DNA from 2 places in the Rhizobium sp. K33 genome. Region 1 is predicted to be linked to the other one. Evidence: riboswitches for the same ligand, from Rfam matches in the RefSeq annotation. Region 1 holds a riboswitch; the other holds the start of a gene.
What was found. A riboswitch is a leader RNA that binds a small molecule or an ion and turns the genes downstream of it on or off. The one in region 1 is predicted to bind S-adenosylmethionine.

Region 1 (15,108 bases):
GCAGCCGACAAAACGCTGACGGTCTACACCTATGAGAGCTTCGTCTCCGAATGGGGCCCCGGCCCGAAGGTCAAGGAAGCCTTCGAGAAGACCTGCGAATGCACCGTCGAATTCGTCGGCGTGGCCGATGGCGTCGCGCTTCTGACGCGCCTGAAGCTCGAAGGCGAGACCTCCAAGGCCGATGTCGTGCTCGGCCTCGATACCAATCTCGTCGAAGAAGCCAAGCAGACCGGCCTGTTCGATACGTATGGCATTGATGCCGCTGCCCTGAAGGTGCCGGGCGGGTTCAGCGACGATGTCTTCCTGCCCTATGACTACGGCCACTTTGCCGTCATCTACGACACCGAGACGATTAAGACGCCGCCGACCAGCCTGAAGGATCTGGTCGAGGGTGATGCGTCCCAGAAGATCGTTATCCAAGATCCGCGCACCTCGACGCCGGGCCTCGGCCTTCTGCTCTGGGTCAAGTCCGTCTATGGCGACAAGGCACCGGAAGCCTGGGCCATGCTCAAGGATCGCATCCTGACCGTCACCCCCGGCTGGTCGGAAGCCTATGGCCTCTTCACCAAGGGTGAGGCGCCCATGGTCCTCTCCTACACCACCTCGCCCGCCTATCACATGATTGCGGAGGAGACCGACCGCTATCAGGCAGCCGAATTCTCCGAAGGGCATTACATCCAGATCGAGGTCGCAGGCCTTCTCAAGAATGCGCCGGAAAAGGAGCTCGCCCGGCAGTTCCTCGCTTTCATGCTCGAGCCCGGTTTCCAGGACACCATCCCGACCAACAACTGGATGATGCCGGCGGCCGCCACGTCCGAACCCCTTCCGGAAGCCTTCGGCAAGCTCGTGCAGCCGAAGACCACCTTCCTGATGGACCCGGCAGAGGTCGCGGCCAACCGCCAGGCTTGGATCGATGAATGGCTGAAAGCCATGACGCTGAAGTAAGACCGGATGCTTCGCCCGCTTCATCAGTCGAGACGCCAGAGGCTGCCCGCACTTGCGGGCGGCCTTTTCGTTCTCCTGGCTGTTGCGGGCTTTGTCGGCACGGCCCTGGCCGCGCTGCTTGCAGGACGCCTCTCAGGCGGCATTCTGCAGGCCTTTGCGGATCCGGTCGTTCGCTCCGTCCTGTCGTTCACGCTCTGGCAGGCCTTCCTGTCCACGCTCCTCTCGGTCGGACTGGCCCTGCCCGTCGCCAGCGCGCTTGCCCGACAGCCGGATTTCCCCGGCCGCATCTGGCTGATCCGTCTGATGGCCGTGCCGATGGGCCTGCCGGTGCTGATCGGCGCGCTGGGTCTGATTGGGATCTTCGGCCGCAGCGGCATCGTCAATGACGTCCTGACCGGCCTCGGTCTGGCCGAACCCATCTCGATCTACGGATTGACCGGCATTCTCGTGGCCCATGTCTTCTTCAATCTGCCGCTTGCCACGCGCCTGCTGCTTTCAGCCCTTGAACGCGTGCCGGCGGAGTATTGGCGGACCGCGGCAAGCCTCGGCTTTTCGCCGCTCTCCACCTTCCGCTTCATCGAATGGCCCGTGCTGGCGCGCGTCATTCCCGGCGCTGCCGGGCTGATCTTCATGCTCTGCGTGACAAGTTTCACCCTCGTGCTGATCTTCGGCGGTGGCCCGGCCGCAACTACGATCGAGGTGGCAATCTATCAGGCCCTGCGCTTCGACTTCGATCCGGAGCGCGCAGTATCGCTCGCGCTCCTCCAGATCATTGTCACCGGCATCATTCTCGCAGCGCTCAGCCTGCTTCCGGCAGCGTCTGATGCTGGGGTGACCAGCGGCCGGCAGTTTCCCCGCTTCGATGGGCGCCGACCCCTTGTCCGGATGGCCGACGGGCTTCTCCTGCTCGCAGCCGCTCTCTTTCTGGTCCTGCCGCTCGGTCAGGTGGTGGTTTCCGGACTGCAAGCGGATCTTGTTCGCCTCATTGGGCAGGATGCCTTCCAGGAGGCGGCCACAACCAGCCTCGTCGTCGCACTCGGCTCCGGGCTGATGGCAACCTTGCTGGCCTATGCGTCGGTCGCCGCGCGTGCTGAGATCGCCACCGCACGAAACAGGCATATCGGCAACAGGCTCTTGTCCTTTGCCCTCGCCGCCGTCTCTTCTCTGGTTCTGCTTGTGCCGACCAGCATACTCGCCACCGGCTGGTTCCTCGCGCTGCGGGCGCAAGGCGACATCGCAAGCTTTGCCCCCTTTGTTGTTGCCGGCATCAACGCGCTGATGGCCTTGCCCTTTGCCGTGCGGGTCCTGGAACCGGCCTACCGCGAACACCGCGCCGGCACCGCGCGTCTTGCCGAAAGCCTCGGGCTCTCGGTCTTTCAACGTCTGCGTCGGGTCGATTGGCCGGTTCTGAAGCGTCCCCTGTCGATGGCCCTTGCCTTCGCCATGGCTTTGTCGCTCGGCGATCTCGGCGCCGTCGCGCTCTTCGGATCGGAAAACATCATGACGCTCCCTGCCCTCATCTATGCGCGTATGGGAAGCTATCGCAGCACGGATGCCGATGGGCTGGCGCTGCTGCTCGGTCTGATATGCCTGATACTGGCGCTTCTCGGAGCACCGGGCGCACGGCGCTCAAGCCAGGGAAAGGAAAACCATGCCTGAGCAAGCGTCGAGTGCCATCCACCTCAATGCCGTCCGCTTGCAACTGGGCAAAAGCGCCTTCCATTTCGACGGCAGCCTGGAGAGCGGCCGTATAACTGCTGTCGTCGGTCCTTCTGGCTCGGGCAAGTCCACCTTGCTCAACCTGATCTCCGGCTTCGAGAAGCCCGACAGCGGCAGCATCGAGATCGCCGGACGGGATATCACGGCACTGGCACCGGCCGAGCGGCCCGTCTCCCTGGTCTTTCAGGACAACAATCTCTTCGCCCATCTCGATCTCTTCACCAATATCGGTCTCGGGATCCATCCGGCGATGCGCTTGACGCCCAGCGATCGCGACGCGATTTCGCATGCGCTGACCCGCGTCGGCCTAGAGGGCTACGAAACGCGGCTGCCGGGCTCGCTGTCAGGCGGGGAACGCCAGCGCGCCGCCTTTGCCCGCGCCCTGGTGCGTCGCCGGCCGGTACTTCTGCTGGATGAGCCTTTCGCCGCCCTGGATCCGGGCCTGCGGGCCGCCATGGTTGACCTTCTGGCAGATCTCCATGCCGAAACCCGCGCCACGATCCTTCTCGTCACCCATGATCCGCGGGATGTGGTGCGGCTCGCACACAATGTATTTTTCATCGAAAAGGGGAAGGTCCTCGTGAATGCGCCAAAAGAAGATTTCCTCGCGCGAGGCGACCTGCCTGCGATACGCGACTTCCTCGGCGAAGAACCCATTCAGCGCCAATCGCCTTAATTTGGTCGCCCGGGCCTGCCATGCGCCTACGGAATAGTTGTTCCGACGGCGAGACCATTGGTCATTTCTGCTGGCATGACTATCTTCTGGAGCATGCGGCATTTTCGCACTATGTGAAGGACGACCGGATCGGCATGATCGGATCCCGGTAGAGGACAAAAGGATGCTGCACCTGGGTGTCGGCCATGGCGGCCATGCTCCGGGGCAGGTTGAAGGGGCAGGATGCAGTTTTTGAGCCGGAACAGCACGATGGCTGCCGTAAGGGATCGGCGGCGCCGGCCCGTCAGGCTTGCGTCGAGCGTCGCTGTGCTGGTCTCTGCCGGCCTGGCGCTCTCGTCCTGTCAGTCGCTCTTCGAGCAGGCCTATGAGCCCTCCGTCGCGCCCTCGCGCAATCCGCAGATCGTCGATGAGGTGCAGAAGGGTGACCCCCGTGCTCAGATGGGCGCACGCGAACACCCGCGCATCGTCGCCTCCTACGGGGGCGAATACTCCGACGCGAAGACGGAGCGACTGGTGGCCCGCATCGCCGGCGCCCTGACGGCCGTTTCGGAAAACCCGAACCAGTCCTATCGCATCACCATCCTGAATTCGCCGGCGATCAACGCCTTCGCGCTGCCGGGCGGCTATCTCTATGTCACCCGCGGGCTGCTCGCGCTTGCAAACGACGCCTCAGAAGTGGCGGCCGTTCTCAGCCATGAAATGGCGCACGTCACGGCAAACCACGGCATCGAACGGCAGCGACGCGAAGAGGCGGAAGTCATCGCAAGCCGCGTCGTGGCTGAAGTGCTCTCCAGCGACCTCGCCGGCAAGCAGGCGCTGGCGCGCGGCAAGCTGCGCCTCGCCGCCTTCTCGCGCCAGCAGGAACTGCAGGCCGATGTCATCGGTGTGCGCACGCTGGGTGAGGCGGGCTACGACCCCTATGCGGCCGCCCGCTTCCTGGATTCCATGGCTCGCTACAGCCAGTTCACCTCGGTCGATCCCGATGCCGACCAGAGCCTCGACTTCCTTTCGAGCCACCCGAATGCGCCGCAGCGCGTCGAACTGGCCAAGCGTCATGCCCGCGCCTTCGGCCCCGAAGGCAGCCATGGCGAGACAGGCCGCGACTACTATCTGAACGGCATCGACGGTCTTCTCTATGGCGACAGCCCGCAGGAGGGATTCGTCCGCGGCCAGACCTTCCTGCATGGACAGCTCGGCATCCGCTTCGACGTGCCCCCGGGCTTCCAGATCGACAACAAGGTCGAGGCCGTGCTGGCAACCGGTCCAGGCGACGTGGCGATCCGCTTCGACGGCGTGGCCGATAACCAGAAGATCAGCCTGCCGAATTACATTTCGAGTGGCTGGGTGACCGGGCTGTTGCCGGACACGATCCGCACTATCACCGTCAACGGTTTGGAAGCGGCGACCGCGCGCGCCTCGGCCGATCGCTGGGATTTCGACATCACCGTCATCCGCATCGGACCGCAGATCTTCCGCTTCCTGACGGCCGTGCCGAAGGGCAGCCCCGCGCTGGAGACGACCGCCGCCCAGCTGCGCGCCTCGTTCCGCCGCATCACGTCGCAGGAAGCGGCTTCCCTGAAGCCGCTGCGCGTTCGCGTGGTCACCGTCGGATCGGGCGATACGGTCGGCACGCTCTCGGCGCGCATGATGGGCACCGACCGCAAGCTCGAGCTCTTCCGGCTGATCAACGCGCTCGGCCCAACCTCGACGGTCAGCCCCGGCATGCGCGTCAAGATCATCTCCGAGTAACGGGCCGCAGCACATTGAGCGGCATGAAAAAGCCGGCTCTGAGGCCGGCTTTTTGAAGCAGTTGGCGATCTGGTATCAGGCCATTTCAAGCCGCGCCGAATTCGGCGCCCGGTCCGTCAATGCCACCTTCAGCTTCTCCAGCGCACGCGTCTCGATCTGACGGACGCGTTCCTTGGAGATGCCGAGCTCGACACCGAGTTCTTCCAGGGTAGCACCATCTTCGGTCAGCCGACGGGCCTTGATGATGCGGCTCTCGCGCTCGTTCAGCCGGTCCATCGCGTCCCGCAGCCAGCCATTCCAGCGCTCGCCGTCGATGATCGAGGACACCTGCTCGTCCGGCAGCGCCTCGTTGCTTTCCAGCATCTCCAGCTGCTCGGTACCTTCGCCGTTTCGGCCGGCGACGGGCGTCTGCAGCGAAGCGTCGTTGCCCGAGAGGCGTGCATCCATGGACTGGACGTCCGCGAGGCTGACGCCAAGGGCCGAGGCGATCTCCTGATGGATGGCCTGATCCGAAAGACGATTGTCACCTTGGGCGAGCTTGGCGCGCAGGCGGCGCAGGTTGAAGAACAGCGCCTTCTGGCTGGAACTCGTGCCGCCGCGGACGATCGACCAGTTGCGCAGGATGTAATCCTGCATCGAGGCGCGGATCCACCAGCCGGCATAGGTCGAGAAGCGCACTTCACGGCCGGGATCGAAACGGGCAGCCGCTTCGAGGAGGCCGATATAACCTTCCTGGATGAGGTCGTTCAGCGGCAGGCCGAAACCCCGGAACTTCGAGGCCATGGCAATGACGAGGCGCATATGAGCCTGGGCGATGCGGTTGCGCGCGCCCTGGTCGTCATGCTCCTTCCACCGGATGGCGAGATCTAATTCTTCCTCGCGCTCTAGATAAGGCTGTGACATGGCATACTTGATGATGTGTCTGTCAGCGGATGTGGCTTTCATCGAACATCTCCATGGTCTCTCGGGACCGCTGGCCTATGGCAGGCCTTCTTGCCGGCATTGTTTCCTGAACGGCTGAGCGCCGGTCAGGTTCCAAAGCTTGCCGACACAGCGGTGGTTGCGTCGCTCTCATCTGCTTGTCTGACCTCTAATACGCGGCCCATGCGACATCGGATTGCCGCTTGGGGTGCGACCTTCTGTCGAACAGGGGCGATCACGGGGAAGTGACAGATGCAGGGGTCGCAGGCACCCGGAAACGCAAAAGCGGCGCGGGTTGCCCCGCGCCGCCTCGTCGATGACAGTAAGTTATTAAATCAGGCGGAGAGCGCCTTGAACTCGGCAAGGATCGCGTCACCCATTTCCACGGTGCCGACCTGCCGGCAACCCTCGGCCATGATGTCGCCGGTGCGGATACCCTGGTCGAGCACATTGGCGATGGCCTTCTCGAGGCGGTCGGCTTCCGTGACCATGTTGAACGAATAGCGCAGGCACATGGCAAAGGACGCGATCATGGCGATCGGGTTGGCAATGCCCTTGCCGGCGATGTCGGGTGCGGAACCATGCACCGGCTCGTAAAGCGCCTTGCGCTTGCCGGTCTTGGCATCCGGAGCACCGAGCGAGGCCGACGGCAGCATTCCGAGCGAGCCCGTCAGCATGGCGGCGACGTCGGAGAGCATGTCGCCGAACAGGTTGTCGGTGACGATAACGTCGAACTGCTTGGGCGCGCGGACCAGCTGCATGCCGCCGGCATCGGCGAGCATGTGGTCGAGCTTGACGTCGGAGAACTTCTCCTTGTGCGTCGCGGTCACGACCTGGTTCCACAACACGCCCGACTTCATGACGTTGCGCTTTTCCATCGAGCAGACGGCGTTGTTGCGGGTGCGGGCCAGTTCGAAGGCGACGGCGGCGATGCGCTCGATTTCGTAGGTGTCATAGACCTGGGTATCGATCGCGCGCTTCTGGCCATTGCCGAGATCGGTGATCGTCTTCGGCTCGCCGAAGTAGACGCCACCGGTCAGCTCGCGCACGATGAGGATGTCGAGACCCTCGACCAGTTCCGGCTTCAGCGACGAAGCATTGGCAAGCGCCGGATAGCAGATCGCCGGACGCAGATTGGCGAAGAGTTCGAGATCCTTGCGCAGGCGCAGAAGGCCGGCTTCTGGACGCACGTCATAGGGCACATCGTCCCACTTCGGACCACCAACGGCACCGAAAAGTACGGCATCGGCGGCGAGCGCCTTGGCCATGTCTTCTTCCGAAATGGCCGCGCCATGGGCATCGTAAGCGGAACCGCCAACGAGACCTTCATCAGTGACGAAGCCGGCACCCTGCGCCTCGTTCATATAGGCGATGATCTTGCGAACTTCGGCCATGGCCTCGGGGCCGATGCCGTCACCGGGCAGCAGGAGAAGATTGCGAGCCGTCATGGAAACCCTCCACTCGTAAAAGAAGTCGCGGCTTCTTACGCGCGAGACAGGGCCTTTTCAAGCGAGATAGGCCGGAAACGGTACGGTTCGCGGCCCCTTGCGTCAGGGTTTTGCCGGTTGACCCATGCGGTTCCGAGGTCCAAAAGATGCACTCCCTCCAGCCTCTTCGAGTCCCCCTCCATGCCCCTTTCTCCCCTGCACATCGAAACACCGCTTCTGCGGACGGCTGCCGACTATAGCGCAAGCGGCCTGCCGCTCTGGCTGAAGCTCGACGCCCTGCAGCCCTCCGGCAGCTTCAAGCTGCGCGGCGTCGGTCTGCTTTGCCAGCACGAGGTGGCCAAGGGCGCGCGCGAGATTTTCTGCGCCTCCGGCGGCAATGCCGGCATTGCAGCTGCCGTTGCGGGCAGAGCGCTCGGTGTGCCCGTCACCATCGTGGTGCCGGAAACGACGTCGCCCGAAGTCCGCACCCGCATCGCCGCAACCGGTGCCAAGGTCCTCGTGCATGGATCGGTCTTCGACGAAGCCAATTCCCATGCCGTTGCCTTGGCAGCCGAACGTAAGGCGGCCTATGTCCACCCCTATGATCATCCGCTGCTCTGGGAAGGTCACGCGACCCTGATCGACGAAGTGGTGAAGGCCGGTGCCGAATTCGACTGCGTCGTCACCAGCGTCGGCGGCGGTGGGCTGCTTGCCGGGATCGTCGAAGGTTTGCGGCGCAATGGGCTGCGCGACATTCCCGTGATAGCCGTCGAGACGGACGGTGCCGCGTCGTTGAATGCAGCCGTCGCCGCCAAAGAACGCGTTACGCTGCCGGCCATCACTTCGATCGCTGTTTCGCTGGGCGCGCGGCAGGTCGCGCAACATGTCTTCGATCTTCTGGAGACGCATCCGATCGAAAGCGTCACGGTGACCGATGCCGAAGCGGTTGCCGCCTGCCTAAAATTTGCCGACGCGCATCGGGTGCTCGTCGAGCCGGCCTGTGGTGCAGCACTTGCCGTGGCCGATGTGCATGCCGATCGGCTCTCGCGCTACAAGGCCCCGCTGATCGAGGTCTGCGGCGGCATCGGCGTGTCGCTCGCCGCACTCGAGGCCTGGCGCGCCCGCTTCCTCTGAGGCCAAAGAAAAAGCCGGGCTCACGCCCGGCTTCAACATGTCAGCGCTTGAGCAGGGCTCAGGCCCAGGGGCGCTGGGCCGCGTTGGACTGCTCGAAGGTCGAGATGCTCGAGGCCTTCTCGAGCGTCAGGCCGATATCGTCGAGACCGTTCAGGAGGCAGTGGCGCTTGAAGGCGTCGATTTCGAAGGAGATCTTGCCACCATCGGGACCGGTGATTTCCTGGGCTTCCAGGTCGACCGTCAGCACGGCATTCGAACCGCGGCTGGCATCGTCCATCAGCTTGTCCAGATTGTCCTGGCTGACGACGATCGGCAGGATGCCGTTCTTGAAGCAGTTGTTGTAGAAGATGTCGGCGAACGACGTGGAGATCACGCAGCGAATGCCGAAATCGAGCAGCGCCCACGGCGCATGCTCGCGCGAGGAGCCGCAGCCGAAATTGTCGCCGGCAACGAGGATCTGCGCGTTGCGATAGGCCGGCTTGTTCAGAACGAAATCGGGGTTTTCCGAACCATCTTCCTTGTAGCGCGCCTCGGCGAAAAGGCCGGTACCGAGACCGGTGCGCTTGATGGTCTTCAGATAGTCCTTGGGGATGATCATGTCCGTGTCGACATTGACGACCGGAAGCGGTGCCGCGACACCGGTGAGCTTTACGAACTTGTCCATCAGTCTGCCTTCGATCTGGCTAATGCGCGTGTGATGCCCCGCCCTTAGAGCAAAATCGGACTAATTTGAAGGAGAATCTTGCCAGGCCCGGAGCGGCACGTCTGTTGGCGCAATACGCAGCCACAGGAACTCACCCGCCATGCGGGTGAGTGAGAGGGTCTTTTGGTCCGACCGATCAGAGGTCGATGATCGTACCCTTGCCGTCATTCCAGACTCGCACGTCTTCGCGACGCTTCGCCTTGACGTAGACGGGCGCGCGCTTGGTCTTGCCCATCAGCATGCGGGCACCGAGCGTCACGGTCAGGAGCGCACCGACCACCAGCGTCAGCGAAACCGCGAAAGCGGCAGCGAGACCGACAAAGGCGAGGCCGGCAAGGGCGTAAACGGCGGATCGAAGGTTCTGCATGATCATGTCCTTTCTCGATGACCAAGGTGGTCCTTATTCCGGGGCAATGCAAGGGCCTTTCACCCAATTGTCATCTTGCGTGGCAGGGCAAAGCTTGCCAGAACTCGCCCATGACATCTGACGTCTCCTCCTTCCGCGGGCACCATCCCTCCCGTATCCGCCGTTCCGTGCTGACCGTCCCGGCCATCAACGACCGGGCGCTCGAAAAGCTCATGAGCCTGGACTGCGATGCGGTGATCTTCGATCTCGAGGATTCCGTCGCCGAGAACCGCAAGGGGGATGCGCGCACCAACCTTCTGAATTTCCTCAGAGATCGCGATCTCGGTCACCGCGAGCGGATCATCCGGATCAACGCTGCCGACACGCCATTTTATCGCGAGGACATGGAACTCGTCATCGAAGCCGCACCTGACGCCGTGCTGATCCCGAAGGTCGAGGAGCCGGTAGCCGTCCAGAACGTGGCCGACATGCTGGGCGAGAACGATGCGACGGAAGGTCTCAGGCTCTGGGCGATGATCGAAACGCCACGCGGCGTGCTGAATGCCGCAGCGATTGCTTCGTCGGGGCGCACCAGCGACAGCCGGCTCGATGCCTTCGTCGTCGGGCTGAACGATCTGCGCAAGGCAACGGGCATCCCGGCGGCACCGGGCCGGATCTATCTGGTGCCCTATCTCATGCAGGTCGTGCTCGCCGCCCGCGCCTATGGGCTCGATGTCATCGACAGCGTGTCGAATGACTTCCGCGACATGGACGCCTTCTCGGAAGAATGCGCCCAGGGCCGCGCCATGGGTTTCGACGGCAAGATGCTGATCCATCCGGCCCAGGTGGAGCCGGCCAACCACCATTTCGGTCCGTCGGAGGCCGCCATCACGGAGGCCCGTCTGGTTGCCGCCGCCTTCGCCGACCCCGCCCATGCGGGCTTCAACGTGATCAACATCGATGGGCGCATGATCGAGAGACTGCATGCCGAGGAGGCCGCCCGCCTTCTCGACAAGGTCGCCACGATCACCGCCAGAAAGGACAAGCCATGAAAGTCTATCGTTTCCTCACCGGCCCGGACGATTCCAGCTTCTGCCACCGCGTCACCGACGCGTTGAACAAGGGCTGGGAACTGCACGGCTCGCCGAGCCACACGTTCAATGCCGCCGAGAACCGCATGTATTGCGGCCAGGCCGTGGTCAAGACCGTGCACGGCAAGGACTATGATCCGTCAATGAAGCTCGGCGAGCAGTGAATGCTCCTCTCCCCTTTGTGGGAGAGGTTACAAAATCGAAGGTTTAGCCCGATCAGGGCTAAACCGCAGATTTTGTTGGTGAGGGGATCGGTGATGGTGGCGGGTTCCCATCTCCCCCTCGGTGGGGGAGAAAGCGATTTCGATGAGTTAGGCGAGCGTAAGCCGCCTAAACATCTGAAATCGCAAGTGATGGGGTCGGTCATCCCGTGCCCGCAGCACGGATCCCCTCACCAGGAAAATCTGAAGTTTAGGCCGCTTACGCTGGCCTAAGCCTTCGATTTTCCGTCCTCCCCCGCAAGGGGGGAGGTGGGCGGCAGCCGGCGCCGTTTGTGGCCTTTGCCCCTCACCCTACCCTCTCCCCGCAGGCGGGGAGAGGAAGGCACGCGCGGCTGCCCACTCGGCCTTCTCCCCGCCTGCGGGGAGAAGGTGCCGGCAGGCGGATGAGGGGCTGAGGCAGCAAACGCCTTCCCCATTGATTCGCGTGTCCGACAGGCGTAAAAGGCCACGTGTTCCGTGGTGATTTGGCCGGCCGGCTTGCAGCCACGTAAAATAAGTCGCTAAAGGGCCGAGGCGAGTTAGCAAGACTTTCCGAGGACCGGTGGCGATATGAAAAGCTGCCGGTGTTTTTGTTTCCGCGGTCTTAAAACCGCCGTGACAAGGAAAGTCGAGAGTAAGATGCCGATCAGGATCCCCGATACGCTGCCCGCCTTTGAGACCCTCGTGCATGAGGGCGTGCGGGTCATGACCGAAACCGTGGCCATTCGCCAGGACATTCGCCCGCTGCAGATCGGCCTGCTCAATCTCATGCCCAACAAGATCAAGACCGAGGTGCAGTTTGCCCGGCTGATCGGTGCCTCGCCGCTGCAGGTGGAGCTGACGTTGGTGCGCGTCGGTGGCCACAAGGCCAAGAACACGCCGGAAGAGCATCTCCTCTCCTTCTACCAAACCTGGGACGAGGTGAAGGAGCGCAAGTTCGACGGCTTCATCATCACCGGCGCGCCGGTCGAGACCCTGCCCTTCGAGGAAGTGACCTACTGGCCGGAACTGCAGGAAATCCTGGATTGGACCGAGACCAATGTGCATTCGACCATGAATGTCTGCTGGGGCGGCATGGCGGCGATCTATCACTTCCACAAGGTGCCGAAGCACCCGCTCAAGGAAAAGGCCTTCGGTGTTTATCGCCACCGCAATCTGGCGCCCTCTTCCGTCTATCTGAACGGCTTCTCCGACGATTTCCAGGTGCCCGTTTCGCGCTGGACGGAAGTCCGCCGCGAAGACATCGAGAAGGTACCGGAGCTGAAGATCCTGCTCGAATCCGAGGAGATGGGTGTGTGCCTGGTGCAGGAGAAGCGGGCAAACCGGCTCTACATGTTCAACCATGTCGAATACGATTCCACCTCGCTGGGCGACGAATATTTCCGCGACAAGACGGCGGGGATCCCGATCAAGCTGCCGCACAACTATTTCCCGCACAATGACGACACGCTGACGCCGCTCAACCGCTGGCGCGGCCATGCGCATCTCTTGTTCGGCAACTGGATCAACGAGATCTACCAGATGACGCCCTATGATCTGAACGAGATCGGCAAGGATCTGGCAGGCTGACGGGCAATGAGAACCGGCAGCGGATTTTGACGGGACAGGCGGCGTCCTCTGTGACAGGATGCCGCCGCCTATGAACCGAGCCTTTTTCCTCCGATGTTCCTGCCCTTTTTCCTGCGCCTGAAAGAACAGAAGGTTCCCGTCACTCTGCGGGAATATCTGGCGCTGCTCGAAGGCCTGGAGGCGGGGCTCGTCGATTTCGACCCGGAGGGCTTCTACTACCTCGCCCGCACCACCCTGGTGAAGGACGAACGCTTCATCGATCGCTTCGACCGGGTGTTTTCCGAGATCTTTGGCGGCATCCTGAGCGAAGGCGCAGCTGACGGCGTCGAGCAGCGCGCAATCCCCGATGACTGGCTGCGGAAGCTCGCGGAAAAGCATTTGTCGGACGAGGACAAGAAGCTGATCGAGAGCCTTGGCGGTTTCGACGAGCTGATGGAAACGCTGAAACAACGCCTGGCCGAACAGAAGGAGCGCCATCAGGGCGGCAGCAAATGGATCGGCACGGCCGGCACCTCGCCCTTCGGCGCCTATGGCTACAATCCGGAAGGCGTGCGCATCGGCCAGGAGGAAAGCCGCCATCGACGCGCAGTGAAGGTCTGGGACAGCAGAGAGTTTCGCAATCTCGACGACCGCGTCGAGCTCGGCACGCGCAACATCAAGGTGGCGCTCAGACGCCTGCGCCGCTTCGTGCGCGAAGGGGCGGCAGAGGAGCTCGATCTCGCCGGGACGATCCGCTCCACCGCCGAGCATGGCTATCTCGATGTGAAAACGCAGGCTGAGCGCCGCAATGCCGTGAAGCTTCTGATGTTCTTCGACATCGGCGGCTCGATGGACGACCATGTGCGCGAGGTCGAGGAGCTGTTTTCGGCGGCCCGCTCCGAATTCCGGCACATGGAGTATTTCTACTTCCACAACTGCCCCTATGAGCGCGTCTGGAAGGACAACCAGCGGCGCCATGCCGATACCATTCCGACAGCTGATGTCATCAGGACCTTCGGCTCTGACTACCGGCTGATCTTCGTCGGCGATGCGGCGATGAGCCCCTATGAGATCACCCATCCCGGCGGATCGGTCGAGCACTGGAACACCGAGAGCGGCGCGGCCTGGTTGACGCGATTGACCGACCATTTCCGGCGGCATCTCTGGATCAACCCGCTTCCGCAGGCGAACTGGGACTATACGATGTCCGTCGGCCTGATTCGCCGGCTGATCGGCGAGCGGATGTATCCGTTGACGCTGGGCGGCCTGGAGGCCGCGGCGCGTGAACTGGCGCGATAAGAAAAGACTGATGACCAAGTTGCAAGGTGAGGAAACGACAGGATGACGAAGACGATATTCGGCGTGATGCCCACGGGGGAAGCGGTCGAGAAGGTCGTGCTGAAGGGTGGCGGTCTCACGGCCTCGATCATCACCTTCGGCGCGGTGCTGCAGGACCTCAGGCTCGACGGCCACGACGCGCCGCTGGTGCTCGGCTTCGAGGATCTCTCGGGCTATCTCGACCATTCGCCCTATTTCGGTGCGACGCCGGGACGCTGCGCCAACCGCATCGGTGACGGTCGCTTCACGCTGGATGGTGTCGACTACCAGCTCGAACTGAATGAAAAGGGTGTCAGCCACCTGCATGGCGGTTCCGACGGCATGGGCCGGCAGAACTGGACGATCCTGGAGCATGGCACCGACTACGTCGTGATGGAGGTGACCGATCCCGACGGCCGCGCCGGCTATCCGGGCACGACGCGCACCCGCGCCACCTTCGCGCTGAAGGACGGCGGCACCTTCTCGGCGCTTTACGAGACGGTGACCGACAAGCCGACCATCGCCAATGTCTGCCACCACGCCTATTTCAACCTGGATGGCCGCGCGGACATCCTCGGCCATGACCTGATGATCGCAGCCGACCACTACACGCCGGTCGATGACCGCCTGATCCCGACGGGCGAAATCCGCCCGGTCGAAAACACCGCCTTCGATTTCCGCGAGATGCGGCCGATCCGTCTCGAGGTCGACGGCGAACAGCTCGGCTACGACCACAATTTCTGCTTTTCCAGCAGCCGCGTCGCCAAGCGTAGCGTGGCACTGGCCCGCAGCGTCAATTCGGGCGTCACGATGGAGATCCTGACGACGGAGCCCGGCGTGCAGTTCTATGCCGGCGGCAAGGTCGCTCCCGCCGTTCCGGGCCTAGAGGGCCGCCACTACGGCGCCTTTGCCGGCTTCTGCATGGAAACCCAGGTCTGGCCGGACGCCATCAACCATCCGAACTTCCCGAACGCGGTTCTGCGTCCCGGCGAGGTGCTGCGCCAGGAAACGGACTACGTATTTTCGAAGGCGTGAGAGATGAGAGAGCCGGCTGCGGGGTGACCTGTGGCCGGCAGCGCTTTGCGACGAGGGACGCGCAAAGGCGCGCCATCGATCCTGCAAAACTATAAACTGTCTGGAGGAAGAATGGAGCGGGTGAAGCGATTCGAACGCTCGACCCCAACCTTGGCAAGGTTGTGCTCTACCCCTGAGCTACACCCGCTCATCAACCGCGATCCTGGGGTAGTGTCTGGATCGTGGGCCGTCCGTCTTGCGGCGACGGGCGCTATATGGCCTAACCGATTTTCAAATGCAACAGGGAAATGACGGATC
Region 2 (15,108 bases), 640 kb from region 1:
TCGATTTTCCATCACGTGCTGCCGCTCGCCATGCCCGGCATCCTGACCGGCACGATCATCGGTCTCGCTCAGGCACTGGGCGAAACGGCGCCGCTGCTTCTGATCGGCATGGTCGCCTTTGTTCGCGAATATCCGGCTGGTCCGCCGGAAGGCTTCTTCGACCCGGCCTCAGCGCTCCCCGTCCAGGTCTACAACTGGACCCAGCGCGGCGATCCGGCCTTCGTCGAGCGTGCCTCCGGTGCCATCATCGTGCTTCTGGTATTCCTGATCCTGATGAACCTGATCGCAATCATTCTTCGTCGCCGCTTCGAGCGTCGCTGGTAAGGAGGTGTATGATGATGAACAATCTCGCGACTAAAATGACCACGACGAAAGCGCCACCCATGAACGAAACGAAGATCACCGCCCGCAACGTGCAGGTCTATTACGGTGAGAAGCACGCCATCAAGGACGTCAACATCGACATCCGTCCGCGTTCCGTCACCGCCTTCATCGGCCCGTCGGGCTGCGGCAAGTCGACCTTCCTGCGCTGCATCAACCGCATGAACGACACGATTGCCAGCTGCCGCGTCGAAGGCAACATCCTGATCGACGCCGAAAACATCTATGACGCCAAGGTTGACCCGGTTCAGCTGCGCGCCAAGGTCGGCATGGTCTTCCAGAAGCCGAACCCGTTCCCGAAGTCGATCTACGAGAACGTCGCCTATGGCCCGCGCATCCATGGTCTCGCCCGCAACAAGGCGGACCTCGATGAGATCGTCTCGATCGCCCTGCAGAAGGCCGGTCTCTGGAACGAAGTGAAGGATCGTCTGGACTCCGCTGGCACAGGTCTTTCCGGCGGTCAGCAGCAGCGTCTGTGCATTGCGCGCGCCGTTGCCGTCAGCCCGGAAGTCATCCTGATGGACGAGCCCTGCTCGGCGCTTGACCCGATCGCCACCGCCAAGGTCGAGGAGCTGATCCACGAGCTGCGCGAAAACTTCACCATCGTGATCGTTACCCACTCGATGCAGCAGGCCGCGCGCGTCTCCCAGCGCACGGCGATGTTCCACCTCGGCGAACTGGTCGAGGAGAACGACACCGACAAGATGTTCACGAATCCGGATGACCAGCGCACGCAGGACTACATCATGGGCCGCTTCGGCTGAGCCCTGACGTCATCCACGGTTGAACTCACTTTCAAGGATGTTTCCTATGGGCTCCTCTCACATTTACTCGGCCTTCGACGACGAACTGAAGTTCCTGATGCGCCGCATCTCCGAAATGGGTGGTCTGGCCGAGCAGATGGTCGCAGACAGCGTTCGTGCACTGGTCAATTCCGATGCCGCACTGGCACAGAAGGTCATCTCCGACGACGTGGTCATGGATGCCATGGAGCGCGAGATCGGTGACAAGGCCGTCGTGACGATCGCCAAGCGCCAGCCGGTGGCGTCCGACCTGCGCGAGATCATCGGTGCGCTCCGCATCGCTGCTGACCTCGAGCGTGTCGGCGATCTCGGCAAGAGTAACTCCAAGCGCGTCGTCGCCATCCAGGCAACCGGCGTGCCGCGCAAGCTTGCCCGTGGCCTGGAGCATCTCTCCGATCTGGCGCTTGCCCAGCTCAAGGAAGTGCTCGACGTCTACACGACCCGTTCGGCCGAAAAGGCGAAGTCGATCCGTGACCGCGACGAGGAGATCGATGCCATCTACACCTCGCTGTTCCGCGAACTCCTGACCTACATGATGGAAGATCCGCGCAACATCACGAGCTGCACGCATCTGCTCTTCTGTGCCAAGAACATCGAGCGCATCGGCGACCACGCGACCAATATCGCCGAAACCATCTATTACATGACCACCGGCGCCCAGCCGGAAGGTGAGCGCCCGAAGGAAGACCAGACTGCTTCCGTCGGTGCGATCTCCGAGTGACGACGGCCAGCGAGGTTGATGACTGATGCAGCCTAAGATCGCCGTAGTCGAAGACGAGGAGGCCCTGTCGGTTCTCCTGCGCTACAATCTCGAAGCCGAGGGATACGAGGTCGAGACCATCCTGCGAGGCGACGAAGCCGAGATCAGGCTTCAGGAGCGGGTTCCTGACCTGCTCATCCTCGACTGGATGCTTCCCGGTGTTTCCGGGATCGAGCTTTGCCGCCGGCTGCGGGTGCGCCCCGAAACCGAGCGCCTGCCGATCATCATGCTGACGGCACGCGGCGAGGAAAGCGAGCGTGTGCGTGGCCTCGCGACCGGTGCGGACGACTATGTGGTCAAGCCCTTCTCGACGCCGGAACTGATGGCCCGCGTCAAGGCCATGCTGCGTCGCGCCAAGCCAGAGGTCCTCTCCAGCGTCCTGCGCTGCGGTGACATAGAGCTCGACCGCGAAACGCACCGCGTACACCGCAAGAGCCGCGAGGTTCGTCTCGGCCCGACGGAATTCCGCCTTCTGGAGTTCCTGATGGCGTCTCCCGGTCGCGTCTTCTCGCGTTCGCAGCTCCTGGATGGCGTCTGGGGTCACGACATCTATGTCGACGAGCGTACGGTCGACGTCCATGTCGGTCGCCTGCGCAAGGCGCTCAATTTCTCGAACATGCAGGATGTCATCCGCACCGTACGTGGCGCGGGATACTCCATGGAAGCCTGAGCGCTCCCAATCCACCCGTCCAGACAAGGCCGCACGGTTTGCCCGTAGCGGCCTTTTTCTTTGGCTCTACGGCCAAAAGAAAACGGGCCCCGAAGGACCCGTTCATCATCTGATCTGTCGCCGAGGGATCAGCGGGCAGCCTTGCGGCGCTCGCTGACCGGCTGATAGGCGAGCTTGGCGTGATAGGTGCAATAAGGTGCACTATCGGCAATCTCGCAGCCGCAGAAATGGAAGTCGTCCTTCATCGGGTCGCCGATCGGCCACTTGCAGGTCCGCTCGGTGAGCTCCGTCAGCGCCAGGCGGCGCGAGATCGGAACGACGACGTTCAGCGACCGGCGAACCTCGACCTCTTCATAGGCCTCGACTTCGATCTCTTCCTTCAGCGCGGTCGCACCGGCAGTCCGGGTAACGGTGCGGGTGCTGGTATTGGCCGCCGGACGGTTCTGGAACGCAGCGGGGCGCGGCGTCTGGGCCGGGCGCTTGGCAGGACGGGCCGCAGACGAGCTGCCGCCGGCCTTGGCGCGACCGGGAAGGTTCAGCCGGTGAACCTTGCCGATGACGGCGTTGCGGCTTACGCCGCCAAGTTGTGCTGCGATCTGGCTGGCGCTGAGGCCCTCGGCCCATAGCCGTTTCAGTTTCTCGACCCGCTCATCAGTCCATTGCATAGTCGTCATGCCATTTCTCTCCGCCGCTCGCGTCTGTGATGGCAGAATCCGTCACCGCTGCTTCGGATGAATCCGAAACACAACCGCCTCGATACTGTCGGTGAGCACTTCCGCCGCATGCAATCTATTAATGAAATTTAACCTAGAGCCAGCCTGACTCCGTGACAAGAGTCGCCGGAATCATCTGGAATCGATTTCGCGGTTTTCCCCAACTTGCTTCCCGAGTGAGTCAAGTATGCAACAGGTGGAATCTTGCTCGGCACTCGTCCAGCGCGTGTCGACCAAAAGGGCGCTTACTCCTGCGATTCCTGCAGAATTCGTTGACAGCTCAGAGCGAAATGCTGATAGTGCCCCCGCCGCCGAAAGGCGGCATTTTTAATTTTTCTTGGGCCTCGCAATGGCCTATCCGTCACGTCACGGATCGTCGAGAAGGATCGTAAACGCCATGGCCGAAGCTACGCCGCTCTACCAGACCTACAATCGGGCGCCGCTGCGTTTCGAACGAGGCGAGGGCGTCTGGCTAGTGACCGAAAGCGGCGAGCGCTATCTCGATTTCGCAGCCGGTGTCGCCGTGACCTCTGTGGGCCATGGCCATCCGCATGTCGTGGGTGCGCTGAAGGATCAGGCCGACAAGGTCTGGCACCTGTCGAACCTCTATGAGGTACCCGGTCAAGAAGTGCTGGCCAAGCGGCTGACCGAGGAGACATTCGCCGATCGTGTCTTCTTCACCAATTCCGGCGCGGAAGCCCTGGAATGTGCCATCAAGACGGCCCGCCGCTACCACTTTGCGAAGGGGCATCCAGAGAAGTTTCACATCATCACCATGGAAGGCGCCTTCCATGGCCGCACGATCGCGACGATCGCGGCCGGCGGCCAGGAAAAATATCTGGAAGGCTTCGGCCCCAAGGCTCCGGGTTTCGATCAGGTGCCGTTCGGTGATCTGGATGCCGTGAAGGCGGCCATATCCGACGCCACCGCCGCGATCCTCGTCGAGCCCGTACAGGGCGAGGGCGGTATCCGCCCGATCCCCGTCGAGATGCTGAAGGCTCTGCGCGCCCTGTGCGACGAGCACGGCCTGCTGCTGATCTTGGATGAGGTTCAGTGCGGCGTCGGCCGCACGGGTAAGCTCTTTGCGCATGAATGGGCCGGCATCAAGCCTGATCTGATGGCGGTCGCCAAGGGCATCGGCGGCGGCTTCCCGCTCGGCGCCTGCCTCGCGACCGAAGAGGCCGCCTATGGCATGAAGCCCGGCACCCATGGCTCGACCTATGGCGGCAATCCGCTCGCCATGGCCGTCGGCAACGCCGTGCTCGACGTCGTGCTGACCGACGGCTTTCTCGAGAACGTACGCGATACGGCGCTCGTTTTCCGCCAGGGACTGGCTTCTCTCAAGGACCGTTTCCCCGATGTGATCGAAGAAGTGCGCGGCGAAGGCCTGATGCTCGGCATCAAGGCCAAGGTCCCGAACACCGAACTCTTGATGGCGATGCGTGACGAGCACTTGCTCGGCGTTCCCGCCGGCGACAACGTCATCCGCCTTCTGCCGCCGCTCACGGTAACGGCCGAAGAGGCGCGCGACGGCCTCGCCCGCATCGAACAGGCAGCAGAACACATCCGCGCCAAGGCCGCAGTCGCCGCGTCAGCCTAAGACAGGATTCATTCATGGCATCTCCGAAGCATTTTCTCGATCTCTCCGCTGTCACGGCTGGGGACCTCCGCGGCATTCTCGAAGACGCGAAGACCCGCAAGCAGGCCACCAAGGCGGGCACCGCCGACAAGCCGCTCGCCGGCAAGATGCTCGCGATGATCTTCGAGAAGCCTTCGACCCGCACCCGCGTCTCCTTCGATGTCGGCATGCGCCAGCTGGGTGGCGAGACGCTGTTCCTCTCCGGCACCGAGATGCAGCTGGGCCGCGCCGAGACGATCGGCGATACGGCCAAGGTTCTGTCGCGCTATGTCGATGCGATCATGATCCGCACCACCGACCATGCCCGCCTCCTGGAAATGGCCGAGCATGCGACGGTGCCGGTCATCAATGCGCTGACGGATCTGACGCACCCCTGTCAGATCATGGCCGACATCATGACGATCGAGGAGCATCGCGGCCCGGTCACGGGCAAGACGCTCGCCTGGACCGGTGACGGCAACAATGTCCTGCATTCGCTTGTCGAGGGCGCGGCCCGCTTCGGCTACAAGATGAACATGGCCGTTCCGCTTGGGTCCGAGCCGGATGACAAGATCCTCAACTGGGCCCGCAACAATGGCGGCGAGATCATGCTGTGCCACGATGCCGATCGCGCTGTTGCCGGCGCCGACGCCGTGATCACCGACACCTGGGTCTCGATGAACCAGGAGCACAAGGCGCGCGGCCACAACGTCTTCCAGCCTTTCCAGGTCAATGCCGACCTGATGAAGAAGGCAAAGGACGAGGCTCTCTTCCTGCATTGCCTGCCCGCCCATCGCGGCGAGGAAGTCACGGACGAAGTGATCGATGGCGTTCAGTCCGTTGTCTTCGACGAGGCGGAAAACAGGCTGCATGCGCAAAAGTCGATCCTGGCCTGGTGCCTGGGCGCCATCTGAGGCCAAAAGAGCGGCGGTCGCGCCTGACTTGACCTTTGGCACGGGTGATCCCATCTGTGCCCTTTCTGATCGGGCCGCTCGGGCCCTGCGTAAGGCGCTTGGGGCGCCGGGAGTACATTCATGTCGACGAGACAAGCAGAACTCGGCGAATTCGGTTTCGCCGGCGATGATCGCGTGGTCCCCTTTCAGGTGGAAGGGCTCGACGTGCGCGGTCGCGCGGTCCAGCTCGGACCGCTGATCAACACCATCCTTGACCGTCACGCCTATCCTGCGCCGGTGGCACGGCTTCTGGCCGAAGCCATCGTCTTGACGGTGCTGATCGGGACGTCGCTCAAGTTCGAAGGCAAGTTCACCGTGCAGACCAAGGGCAACGGCCCGGTCGATCTGCTGGTCGCCGATTTCACCACGCCGGAGAACGTGCGCGCCTATGCTCGCTTTGATGAGCAGGCCGTAGCGGATGCGGTTGCCGCCGGCCGTGCGTCGCCCGAAGAACTGCTGGGCGAAGGCGTGCTTGCCTTCACCATCGACCAGGGCTCCTTCATGCAACCCTATCAGGGCATCGTACCACTCGATGGGACCTCGCTCGAGGACATCGCGGGTGTCTACTTCCGCCAGTCGGAGCAGATCCCGACGCGTGTGCGTCTTGGCGCTGCCGAACTCTTCGATCGCGACGCCGATGGAAAGCCACGCCGGACCTGGCGGGCAGGCGGTCTGATCGCGCAGTTCCTGCCGGATGCGCCCGAGCGCATGCGCCAGCCGGATCTGCATGGCGGCGACGGTGACGACCGCGACACCGATCTGCATGGTGGCGACGACGCCTGGGACGAAGCACGTGTCCTCGTTGAAACGATCGACGCGGACGAGTTGACCGATCCGCAGGTCGGCATCGAACGGCTGCTCTTCCGGCTCTTCCACGAGCGCGGCGTGCGTGCTTACGATCCGCAGCCGGTCTACGACCGCTGCAGCTGCTCCCGCGAGCGGCTAAAGGGCGTGCTCCAGGGCTTCTCCGCGGAAGAGATCGAGGCAAGCTCCGAGGACGGCAAGATCACGGTGACCTGCGAGTTCTGCTCGACGAACTATGATTTCGACCCCGCAGAACTCACGGCGGCTTGAGACGAATGAAGTGATTTGAAAGGGGCCGGGCAACCGGCCCTTCTTGCATCTTCCGGCGGCCGGGTCCTGCGATCCTAGCCGGCGCGGCTCACCCAGCAGGCGTCAGTAGCTAGTCCACGAGACTTTCAGGATTTTGCAAGCGCTTCGGCGACCGCGATTTCCGCCATCTTCAAAATCGCCTCGCGAGACTTCGCTGCAGCGATGAAGCGACCGTTGTGACAGAAGGTGGCGCCTGCGACGCCTGAGACTGCTTCCAGATCGGCATTGCTCAGTCCGGCCCAGGCCACGGGCAGATCGGCGCGTTGCTCGAAGCTGTCTTCCGTCTTGCGGATGCCGGTGATGCACCAGTCCTTGTTACGAGGATGCACGACGAAGAGCAGATGGTCGGCGCCAGCCTTCACGATCGCAGGGCGGAAGGGCATGCCCATCGGCAGTTCCAGGACGCGACTGGTGCCATTGGCGGCGATGGCATCGAGCACCATGCTTTCGGCGCGAAGTTTGGAGGCGCGCTGCGCGATGCCAGCCTCGACGATCGCGCGGGCGATGGCGAGCGCCGCATGGAAACCGCGATCATCGGCGCCGGGCGCTCGGTCATCGAAGACGGGTTTTAAGGTTTCAAGCAGGCTCGGCAGTGTGAGATCCGCCAGCGGCCCTGCGGCAGACGGGCTGAGGGCGCCATTGTCCATCAGATCGATCGGCAGGACGAATTTCGTGTCGAAGCTCTGATGAAGTGCCTCCACATGATCTGCCGGGATGCCGAGCGCGGCAAGATAGGCGCGCCCATAATGCTTCCAGATGAGGCCGAAAGAGCTGTAGGGCTGGCCATCCTCGCGCAAGGGCGCGCCGCGCTGGTGGTGATCGAAAATCTGCGCCGCCGCATCATAGGCACCACCGACATCGTAGATGATGCGATCGGAGGCAGGCGTAATCCATTCGGGTGCGCGGCTGCGCACGATCGTCGCGTCAGGATGGAGCCGGGCCAGGATGACGGAGGACAGCAATTCGTCGGCATGGAAGCCGCCACTATGGGTGACGAGATGGGTGATGTTCATGCCGGAAGAACCTTTGCCGCAGGGGTGCTGATCAAGCCTTCCAGATAGCGGCAGGCACCCTTCAACTCAACTGCCAATCGTCAATTGAGAGTGCGCACCATGCCCGGGCTGTCGAGCGAGAAGGCGGGGATGGCGACATCGAAGCTCTCCCCATCGTCGGTCTCCATCCGGTAGGTCCCGTACATCATGCCCGAGGGCGTATCGAGCGGGCAGCCGGAGGAGTATTCGTAGGTATCGCCAGGGTCGAGACGCGGCTGTTCGCCGACGACGCCGGGCCCGCTCACTTCGTCCACCTGGCCGTTCTGGTCGGTGATGTGCCAATAGCGGTGGGTCAGCCGAACGCTCTTGCCGGAATGATTGGAGATCACGATCCGGTAGCCCCAGACATAGCGGCTGTCATCGGGGTCCGACTGTTCCTCGAGATAGTAAGGTTCAACGAGAACCTCTATGTCCCGTGTCAGTGCGCGATACATGCCTGGACCCTGCGAAAACATCCTGCGATCATGACAGAAACGGCGTTCTTTGTGGCGGTAGCAAGATCAGCCGCAGAACGTCCCGAAGCTTTCAAGGGATAACGACGTGACCGGTGCCGTCAAGGGCCATGGACCGGCTGCGAGACGTCTCGCAGCCGAATTTGTTGCAATATGAAGCGCTTTGAGTAGCACTCAGAGGCGGTTGAGCGCCTTGGCCAGATCTTCGAGCAGATCCTGGGTGTCTTCGATCCCGCAGGAGAGACGCACGGTTCCGGCAGAAATTCCGAGTTCGGCACGGGCTTCGTTGGTCAGGTTCTTGTGCGTCGTGGTCGCCGGATGAGTGATCAGGCTCTTCGCGTCGCCGAGATTGTTGGAGATCTTGATGATCTCCAGCGCATTCTGCAGCTTGAAGGCCGCTTCCTTGCCACCCTTCATCTCGAAGCAGACCAGCGTCGAGCCACCGGTCATCTGCTTGGCGATGATGTCGGCCTGCGGATGATCCTTGCGACCCGGATAGATGACCTTGCCCACCGCGGACTGCTCGGCCAGGAAATCGGCAATCGCGGTTGCGTTCTCCGTCTGCTGCTTGACGCGCAGCGGCAGCGTCTCCATGCCCTTCAGAAGCGTCCAGGCATTGAACGGCGACATGGCAGGACCCGTGTGGCGGAAATAGTCGTGCAGGTTCTCGTTGATCCATTCCTTCGACGACAGCACCACGCCGCCGAGGCAGCGGCCCTGGCCATCGATATGCTTGGTCGCGGAGTAGACGACGACATGCGCGCCGAGCTCCAGCGGCTTCTGGAAGAGCGGCGTCGCAAAGACGTTGTCGACGATCAGCTTGGCGCCAACCTGGTTGGCGAGCTTGGCGACACCGGCCACGTCGATGACCTCGAGCGTCGGGTTGGTCGGGCTTTCCAGGAACATCACCTTGGTGTTCGGCCGGATGGCAGCTTCCCAGTTGGCAAGATCACGGCCGTCGACAAGCGTGCATTCGACGCCGTAGCGCGGGGCAAGCGTCTCGACGACATAGCGGCAGGAGCCGAACAGCGCGCGTGCCGCGACGATATGATCGCCGGCCTTGACCTGGCAGAGCACGGCAGCGGCAACGGCGGCCATGCCGGACGCCATGGCGCGCGCATCCTCGGCGCCTTCCATCATGCACATGCGCTTTTCGAACATGTCATTGGTGGGGCTGCCATAGCGGGCATAGATGTAGCCGTCGTTCTCGCCCTTGAAGCGGGCTTCTGCCGCTTCCGAGCTGTCATAGACGAAGCCCTGGGTGAGGAAGATCGCTTCAGACGTCTCGCCATAGGGAGAGCGCAGCGTGCCGCCATGGACGAGTTGGGTTGCCGGGCGCCAGTTCTTGCTCATGCACGTGCCTTTCGAACACAAAAAAACCGGTCGCGAGAACGGACCGGTTTCGTAAACCCGGTCTATTTAGCCACTTGTTTAACGTGGCTGCAAGCCGACCGGCCAAATCACCACGGGATAAGGCTGCCTTACGCCTTCGCGGGCCTTGCGTCAATTGGTGGGCTTTGGTTTTGTCGAGCCCAAACGGGATTGAGAAGATGACCATGAAGTCAGGGATTTTGTCCGATCGCGCGATCGGCGCCTTGTTCGGTGGCGGCCAGCTGAAAAGCGAGGCCATGCTGGACAAGGATCAGATCCAGCCGGCAAGCCTCGACCTCCGCCTGGGCGGCAAGGCGATCCGCGTCCGTGCGAGCTTCATGCCGGGCCGGGGTCACACCGTCGCCGAGAAGCTGGAGCGGCTGACGCTCCACGAGGTCGATCTGGAAAATGGCGCCGTTCTCGAAACCGGCTGCGTCTACATCGTGCCCTTGATGGAAAGCCTCGACCTGCCGGCCGAGATTTCAGCCTCGGCCAACCCGAAGAGCTCGACAGGCCGCCTCGACATCTTCACCCGCGTCATGGTCGATTACGCCCAGGAATTCGACAAGGTCCCCGCCGGCTACAAGGGCCAGCTCTACCTGGAGATTTCGCCGCGCACCTTCCCGATCATCGTGCGCCGCGGTTCGCGCCTCTCGCAGATCCGTTTCCGTGTGGGCCATGCCGTGTTGGGCGAAAGCGAGCTTTTGGATCTCCACAAGGCGGAAACCCTCGTCGCAAGCGACATGCCGAATGTCTCTGGCGGGGGTATTGCGCTCTCGATCGACCTAAAGGGCTCGGGCCCGGAAGGGCTGATCGGCTATCGTGGCAAGCACCATACGTCTGTCATCGATGTCGACCGCAAGGGTGCACATGACGTGCTCGACTTCTGGGAGCCGCTTTACAGCCGCGGCCGCGACGAGCTGATCCTCGACCCGGACGAATTCTATATCCTCGTCTCCAACGAAGCCGTGCATGTGCCGCCGCTCTACGCCGCCGAGATGACGCCTTATGATCCGCTCGTTGGTGAGTTTCGCGTGCACTATGCGGGCTTCTTCGACCCCGGCTTCGGCCATGCCCCGGCCGGCGGCTCCGGCAGCCGCGCGGTGTTGGAAGTCAGAAGCCACGAAGTGCCGTTCATCCTCGAACACGGCCAGGTCATCGGCCGCCTGGTCTACGAGCACATGCAGGAGCGCCCCGAAGGCCTCTACGGCTCAGGCCTCGGCTCCAACTACCAGGCGCAAGGGTTGAAACTCTCCAAACACTTCCGCCTGCCCTGAGACATGCGCCGCCTGCAAGCTTCGCTGCCGGCGCTTGACACTGGCAGCGAACTGTTGGATTCCTCTCCCCGTCGCGGGTGTAGCTCAATGGTAGAGCAGCAGCTTCCCAAGCTGAATACGAGGGTTCGATTCCCTTCACCCGCTCCAGCTGTTCTCAACGAGCCTCCGCAAACCGCGCAAACGCTGCCAAGAGATCCCCCAGACGCTTGGCCGTTGCCTCGTCGGTGAGGTTGCCGTCGGCGTCGAACAGGGTATGCGCGCGAGACACCATCAGGCGTTTTTCTGAAAACGTTCGGCAGCCCAGCGTGTGCAGCACACTAAGCCAGGCATTCTGGCTGAGCAGCGTGCCGAAATTGCCGGGCGAGGCGCCGACGAGAGCGAAGGCTTTGCCGCCGAAGACCTTCGGGATGTCGGAAGAGGGACGCGACAGCCAGTCGATGGCGTTCTTGAAGGCACCGGGAATGCTGTTGTTGTATTCGGGCGTGAACAGGATGACACCGTCGGCGGCGGTGATCTTTTCCTTCAGTTCCGTCACGGCGGCCGGAATGCCCTCGGCCGCTTCCAGGTCCCCGTCATAAAGCGGGATGCCATGAATGCCGGTGGTCTGAAGCACATAGCCTTCGGCTGGCAGGCCGGCGGCGGCCTTCAGCAGAGCCGAGTTGAGCGAAGCCTTGCGCAGACTTCCCGAAATGCCAAGCAGTGTCACCATGATCTGGTCCCCGTGTCGATATGTTGTAAGGAAGGGTAGAACAGGGAGACGAGCATGACCAGCGGCCTGCACCACATCACGGCGATCACCCGCAAGATCCAGGCGAATGTCGATTTCTACTGCGGTTTTCTGGGGCTGAGGCTCGTCAAGCGCACCGGCGGATTCGAGGATGCGGCACAGCTCCATCTGTTCTACGGCGATGCCGAGGCAAGCCCCGGTTCCCTGGTGACCTTCCTGGCCTGGGAAGATGGATCACCCGGCCGTGTCGGCCATGGCGCTGCAAGCGAGATCGCATTTGCCATTCATCCGGAAGCGATCGGCTTCTGGCTGACCCGTGCATTGCAGTTCGGCGTATCCGCCTCGGGTCCGGCGACGGAATTTGGTGAGCCGGTCCTGAGGCTGACGGATCCCGATGGCATCATCGTCAAGCTCGTCGGCACAACGGCGGTAGAGCCCGGTGCCGCATGGCCCGTTCGCGGGATCGAAGAAGCCGATGCCGTTACCCGCCTGCGGGCGGCCACGCTCCTGTCGGAGAAGCCGGCGGAAAGCCTTAATTTCCTCGCCCGACATGCAGGCTTTTCCGTCGCTGGAACCGAGGGCACGATCACGCGGCTGATTTCGGCGAGCGGCCAGGCGATCGACGTGCGCGATGCCACTGGCTTCTGGCCGGCGGCCCCCGGCACGGGTGCGATCGATCATATTGCCCTGCGCATGCCTGATCAGGCGGCGGTTGAGGCGCAGGCGGCGGCGCTCAGATCCCGCGGTGACGACATGATCAACATGCATGACCGCAAATATTTCTATTCGCTTTATGTGCGAGAGCCGGCCGGCGGGCTGATCGAACTCGCCTCGGACGGCCCCGGTTTTGCCGTCGACGAGCCGCTGGAAACCCTCGGCAGCCGGCTCTTCATCCCCGAGCACTTTCATCTGCGCCCCGAGGATATCGTGCCCATGCTGCCGCAATTCGGGCTTCCGGGAGAGCCGCGCATCATCTACCGCGACCTGCCTTTCGTGCACCGCATCCATGAGCCGGACGCGCCGGACGGATCGACGCTTGTCCTGCTGCATGGCACGGGCGGCAACGAGGCGAGCCTCCTGCCGTTCGGCCGGAAGATCGCCCCCTCCTCGACCCTGATCGGCCCACGGGGGCGCTCGACGGAGGAGGGCGTTGCGCGCTTCTTCCGCCGCTTTGGCGCTCGCGAATACGATCAGAAGGACATTCGCTCGGAGGCAGAGGCATTCGTTGCCTTTGTTCAGCGGGCCGAGGAAGCCTATGGGCTGGACAAGGAGCGCCTGTCTTTTGCCGGCTATTCGAATGGCGCAAACTTCCTCGCCGCTGTGATCATGCTGCATCCGGGCCTGGTGCGCGAGGCCTTGCTGCTGCGCCCGGTGCCGGTCCTGGTCGATCCGCCGGACAATGATCTCTCCGGCACGCGCATACGCATCCTGGTGGGTGCCGATGACCCTGCCGGGGAGGAGACTTCGGTTCTGACCGAACAGTTGCGCAGGCACGGAGCCTTGGTCGATCTGGTGACGGTTGCCGGGGATCACGCCTTGTCCGAGGCGGATGTCATCGCAGCGAAGACTTGGGCCGACTGAGCAGCAAGGCCCGGTGGCAGAGAGCCGCCACGGCTTGGTGTATGCGGCGTCTTGTTCCAGTGAAAGGGCTTGAGCCTCAGTTCGAGCACCGCCTTCCAGGCGGCGAGCGACACGGCCATCCAGTAGATCGGGATCATCGCCCATTTCCAGCCCATGCCCTTCTTCTCGCGGTCGGTCATCGGGGTCGCCCCGAGGGCAAAGAAGACGGCGTAGCTGCCGAGAATGTTGAACACGTCCATGGCGAGCATCATCGTTGTAAAGACACTCGGCTGAGGCGCCGGGATCTGCATCAGCGAGAGGACGGAAAGGGTGATAAAGACGATCAGCCCGGGATGGCTGAGTGCCGCGACCAGCATGCCGCCGACGAGAAGCTGGAAGACGAGGAAGGAGAGCGGCCCCATCTCGCGCGCCGTGCGCAAAGGCCGGCGCATCAGCACCAACCAGGTTTGGAGCCAGCCCTTGTACCAGCGCGTCCTCTGGGCAAGCCAGACCTTGAACTCCGTGGGCGCGTCCTCGTAGGTCGGAAGCGTCAATGTCGACGCGCGGTAACCCATGCGACAAAGACGCATCCCGAGATCAGCATCCTCGGTGACATTGAAGGGATCCCAGCCGCCACTGGCCTTCAGAAGCGCCGTTCGAAAATGGTTTGAGGTGCCACCGAGTGGCAGCGGCAGCCGGTAGAAGCCGAGCGCCGGCAGCAGACGACGAAACAGCGCCGAATATTCGAGCGCAAAGATGGCACTGATCCAGCTCTCGCCGGCATTGCCGATGACGAGCGGCGCCTGCAGGCAGGCGAGTTCTGCTGGTCCCAGCTCGAAGGCGTGGAAGGCTTCGCGCAGTTGCTGCGGATGCGGCCGGTCTTCCGCGTCGTAGATGGTGAGGAACTTGCCGCGCGCGCCGGCCAGCGCATAGGTCAAAGCCTTGGGCTTGGTGCGTGGTGCCATGGCCGGCACCTCGACCACTTCGATATGCGGTCCCGGCCGCGCCTGTCGGATCGCCTCCAGCGTCTCGAGGTCGTCCGCCTCGCAGACCAGTTTCACGTCGAGCAGGCTGCGCGGCCAGTCGAGTGCATCGAGCGCCGCGATCAATTGCGGCACGACGGCGGCCTCGCGGTAAAGCGCGACCATGACGGTATAGACCGGAAGGACATCGCATCCGCTTTCCAGCGAGGCTTCGAGCCTCGGATGCCGCTTGCCATGCGAGATGGCCATGATCCTCAGAAAGAGGGCGGCTGCATGGAAGAAGGAGAGCAGCATGTGCCCCAGCACGACGGCGAGCATCGGAGCGAAGACCAAAAGCAGGCTGAGAAGACAGAGGCTGGCACCGGCAACAAAGCCTTGATCGCCGGTGACCACCAGCCGCGCAGAGAGAGACTGCACGCTGTCGAACAGCCCCCGCACGGCATCGCTGACGCGCCGTGTTTCCCCCGCCTTCCACAGCGCTTTGCGGATCGCCGACGGCGTCGTGATGGCAAGATTGCCGGCGCCGTTGCCATGGCGGCCAAAGCGTCTGGCAAGGCCCTCCATGTGCAGGATCTGCGGCGCCACAGCCATCACCGGCTGCCTGTCGGTGTATTGCAGCCGTACCATGTGCGGCTCGGCCAATTGCGTATCGCCGCAGAGGGGGTCCCCAACCAG

Region 2: another riboswitch for S-adenosylmethionine. It lies ahead of M1E12_RS21795 (O-succinylhomoserine sulfhydrylase); the one in region 1 lies ahead of metA (homoserine O-acetyltransferase MetA).

What each region holds. Positions count from the first base shown of each region.
Region 1 covers NZ_CP096478.1:3,866,101-3,881,208, forward strand. The annotation lists gene thiB (thiamine ABC transporter substrate binding subunit) at 1-945, shown strand, start outside; gene thiP (thiamine/thiamine pyrophosphate ABC transporter permease) at 952-2,604, shown strand; gene M1E12_RS18640 (thiamine ABC transporter ATP-binding protein) at 2,597-3,340, shown strand; gene M1E12_RS18645 (M48 family metalloprotease) at 3,590-5,089, shown strand; gene M1E12_RS18650 (RNA polymerase factor sigma-32) at 5,165-6,034, opposite strand; gene leuB (3-isopropylmalate dehydrogenase) at 6,346-7,458, opposite strand; gene M1E12_RS18660 (pyridoxal-phosphate dependent enzyme) at 7,639-8,571, shown strand; gene leuD (3-isopropylmalate dehydratase small subunit) at 8,630-9,235, opposite strand; gene M1E12_RS18670 (hypothetical protein) at 9,411-9,641, opposite strand; gene M1E12_RS18675 (HpcH/HpaI aldolase/citrate lyase family protein) at 9,752-10,672, shown strand; gene M1E12_RS18680 (DUF1737 domain-containing protein) at 10,669-10,875, shown strand; SAM riboswitch at 11,379-11,456, shown strand; gene metA (homoserine O-acetyltransferase MetA) at 11,551-12,480, shown strand; gene M1E12_RS18690 (vWA domain-containing protein) at 12,574-13,758, shown strand; gene M1E12_RS18695 (aldose epimerase family protein) at 13,801-14,811, shown strand; tRNA gene M1E12_RS18700 (tRNA-Gly) at 14,924-14,998, opposite strand.
Region 2 covers NZ_CP096478.1:4,507,304-4,522,411, forward strand. The annotation lists gene pstA (phosphate ABC transporter permease PstA) at 1-324, shown strand, start outside; gene pstB (phosphate ABC transporter ATP-binding protein PstB) at 360-1,145, shown strand; gene phoU (phosphate signaling complex protein PhoU) at 1,192-1,905, shown strand; gene phoB (phosphate regulon transcriptional regulator PhoB) at 1,931-2,614, shown strand; gene M1E12_RS21765 (GcrA family cell cycle regulator) at 2,743-3,279, opposite strand; gene M1E12_RS21770 (acetylornithine transaminase) at 3,725-4,927, shown strand; gene argF (ornithine carbamoyltransferase) at 4,942-5,859, shown strand; gene M1E12_RS21780 (Hsp33 family molecular chaperone) at 5,980-6,972, shown strand; gene M1E12_RS21785 (MYG1 family protein) at 7,098-8,024, opposite strand; gene apaG (Co2+/Mg2+ efflux protein ApaG) at 8,105-8,497, opposite strand; gene M1E12_RS21795 (O-succinylhomoserine sulfhydrylase) at 8,690-9,868, opposite strand; SAM riboswitch at 9,914-9,992, opposite strand; gene M1E12_RS21800 (2'-deoxycytidine 5'-triphosphate deaminase) at 10,066-11,163, shown strand; tRNA gene M1E12_RS21805 (tRNA-Gly) at 11,237-11,310, shown strand; gene M1E12_RS21810 (NADPH-dependent FMN reductase) at 11,318-11,872, opposite strand; gene M1E12_RS21815 (VOC family protein) at 11,927-13,471, shown strand; gene M1E12_RS21820 (glycosyltransferase family 2 protein) at 13,420-15,108, opposite strand, start outside.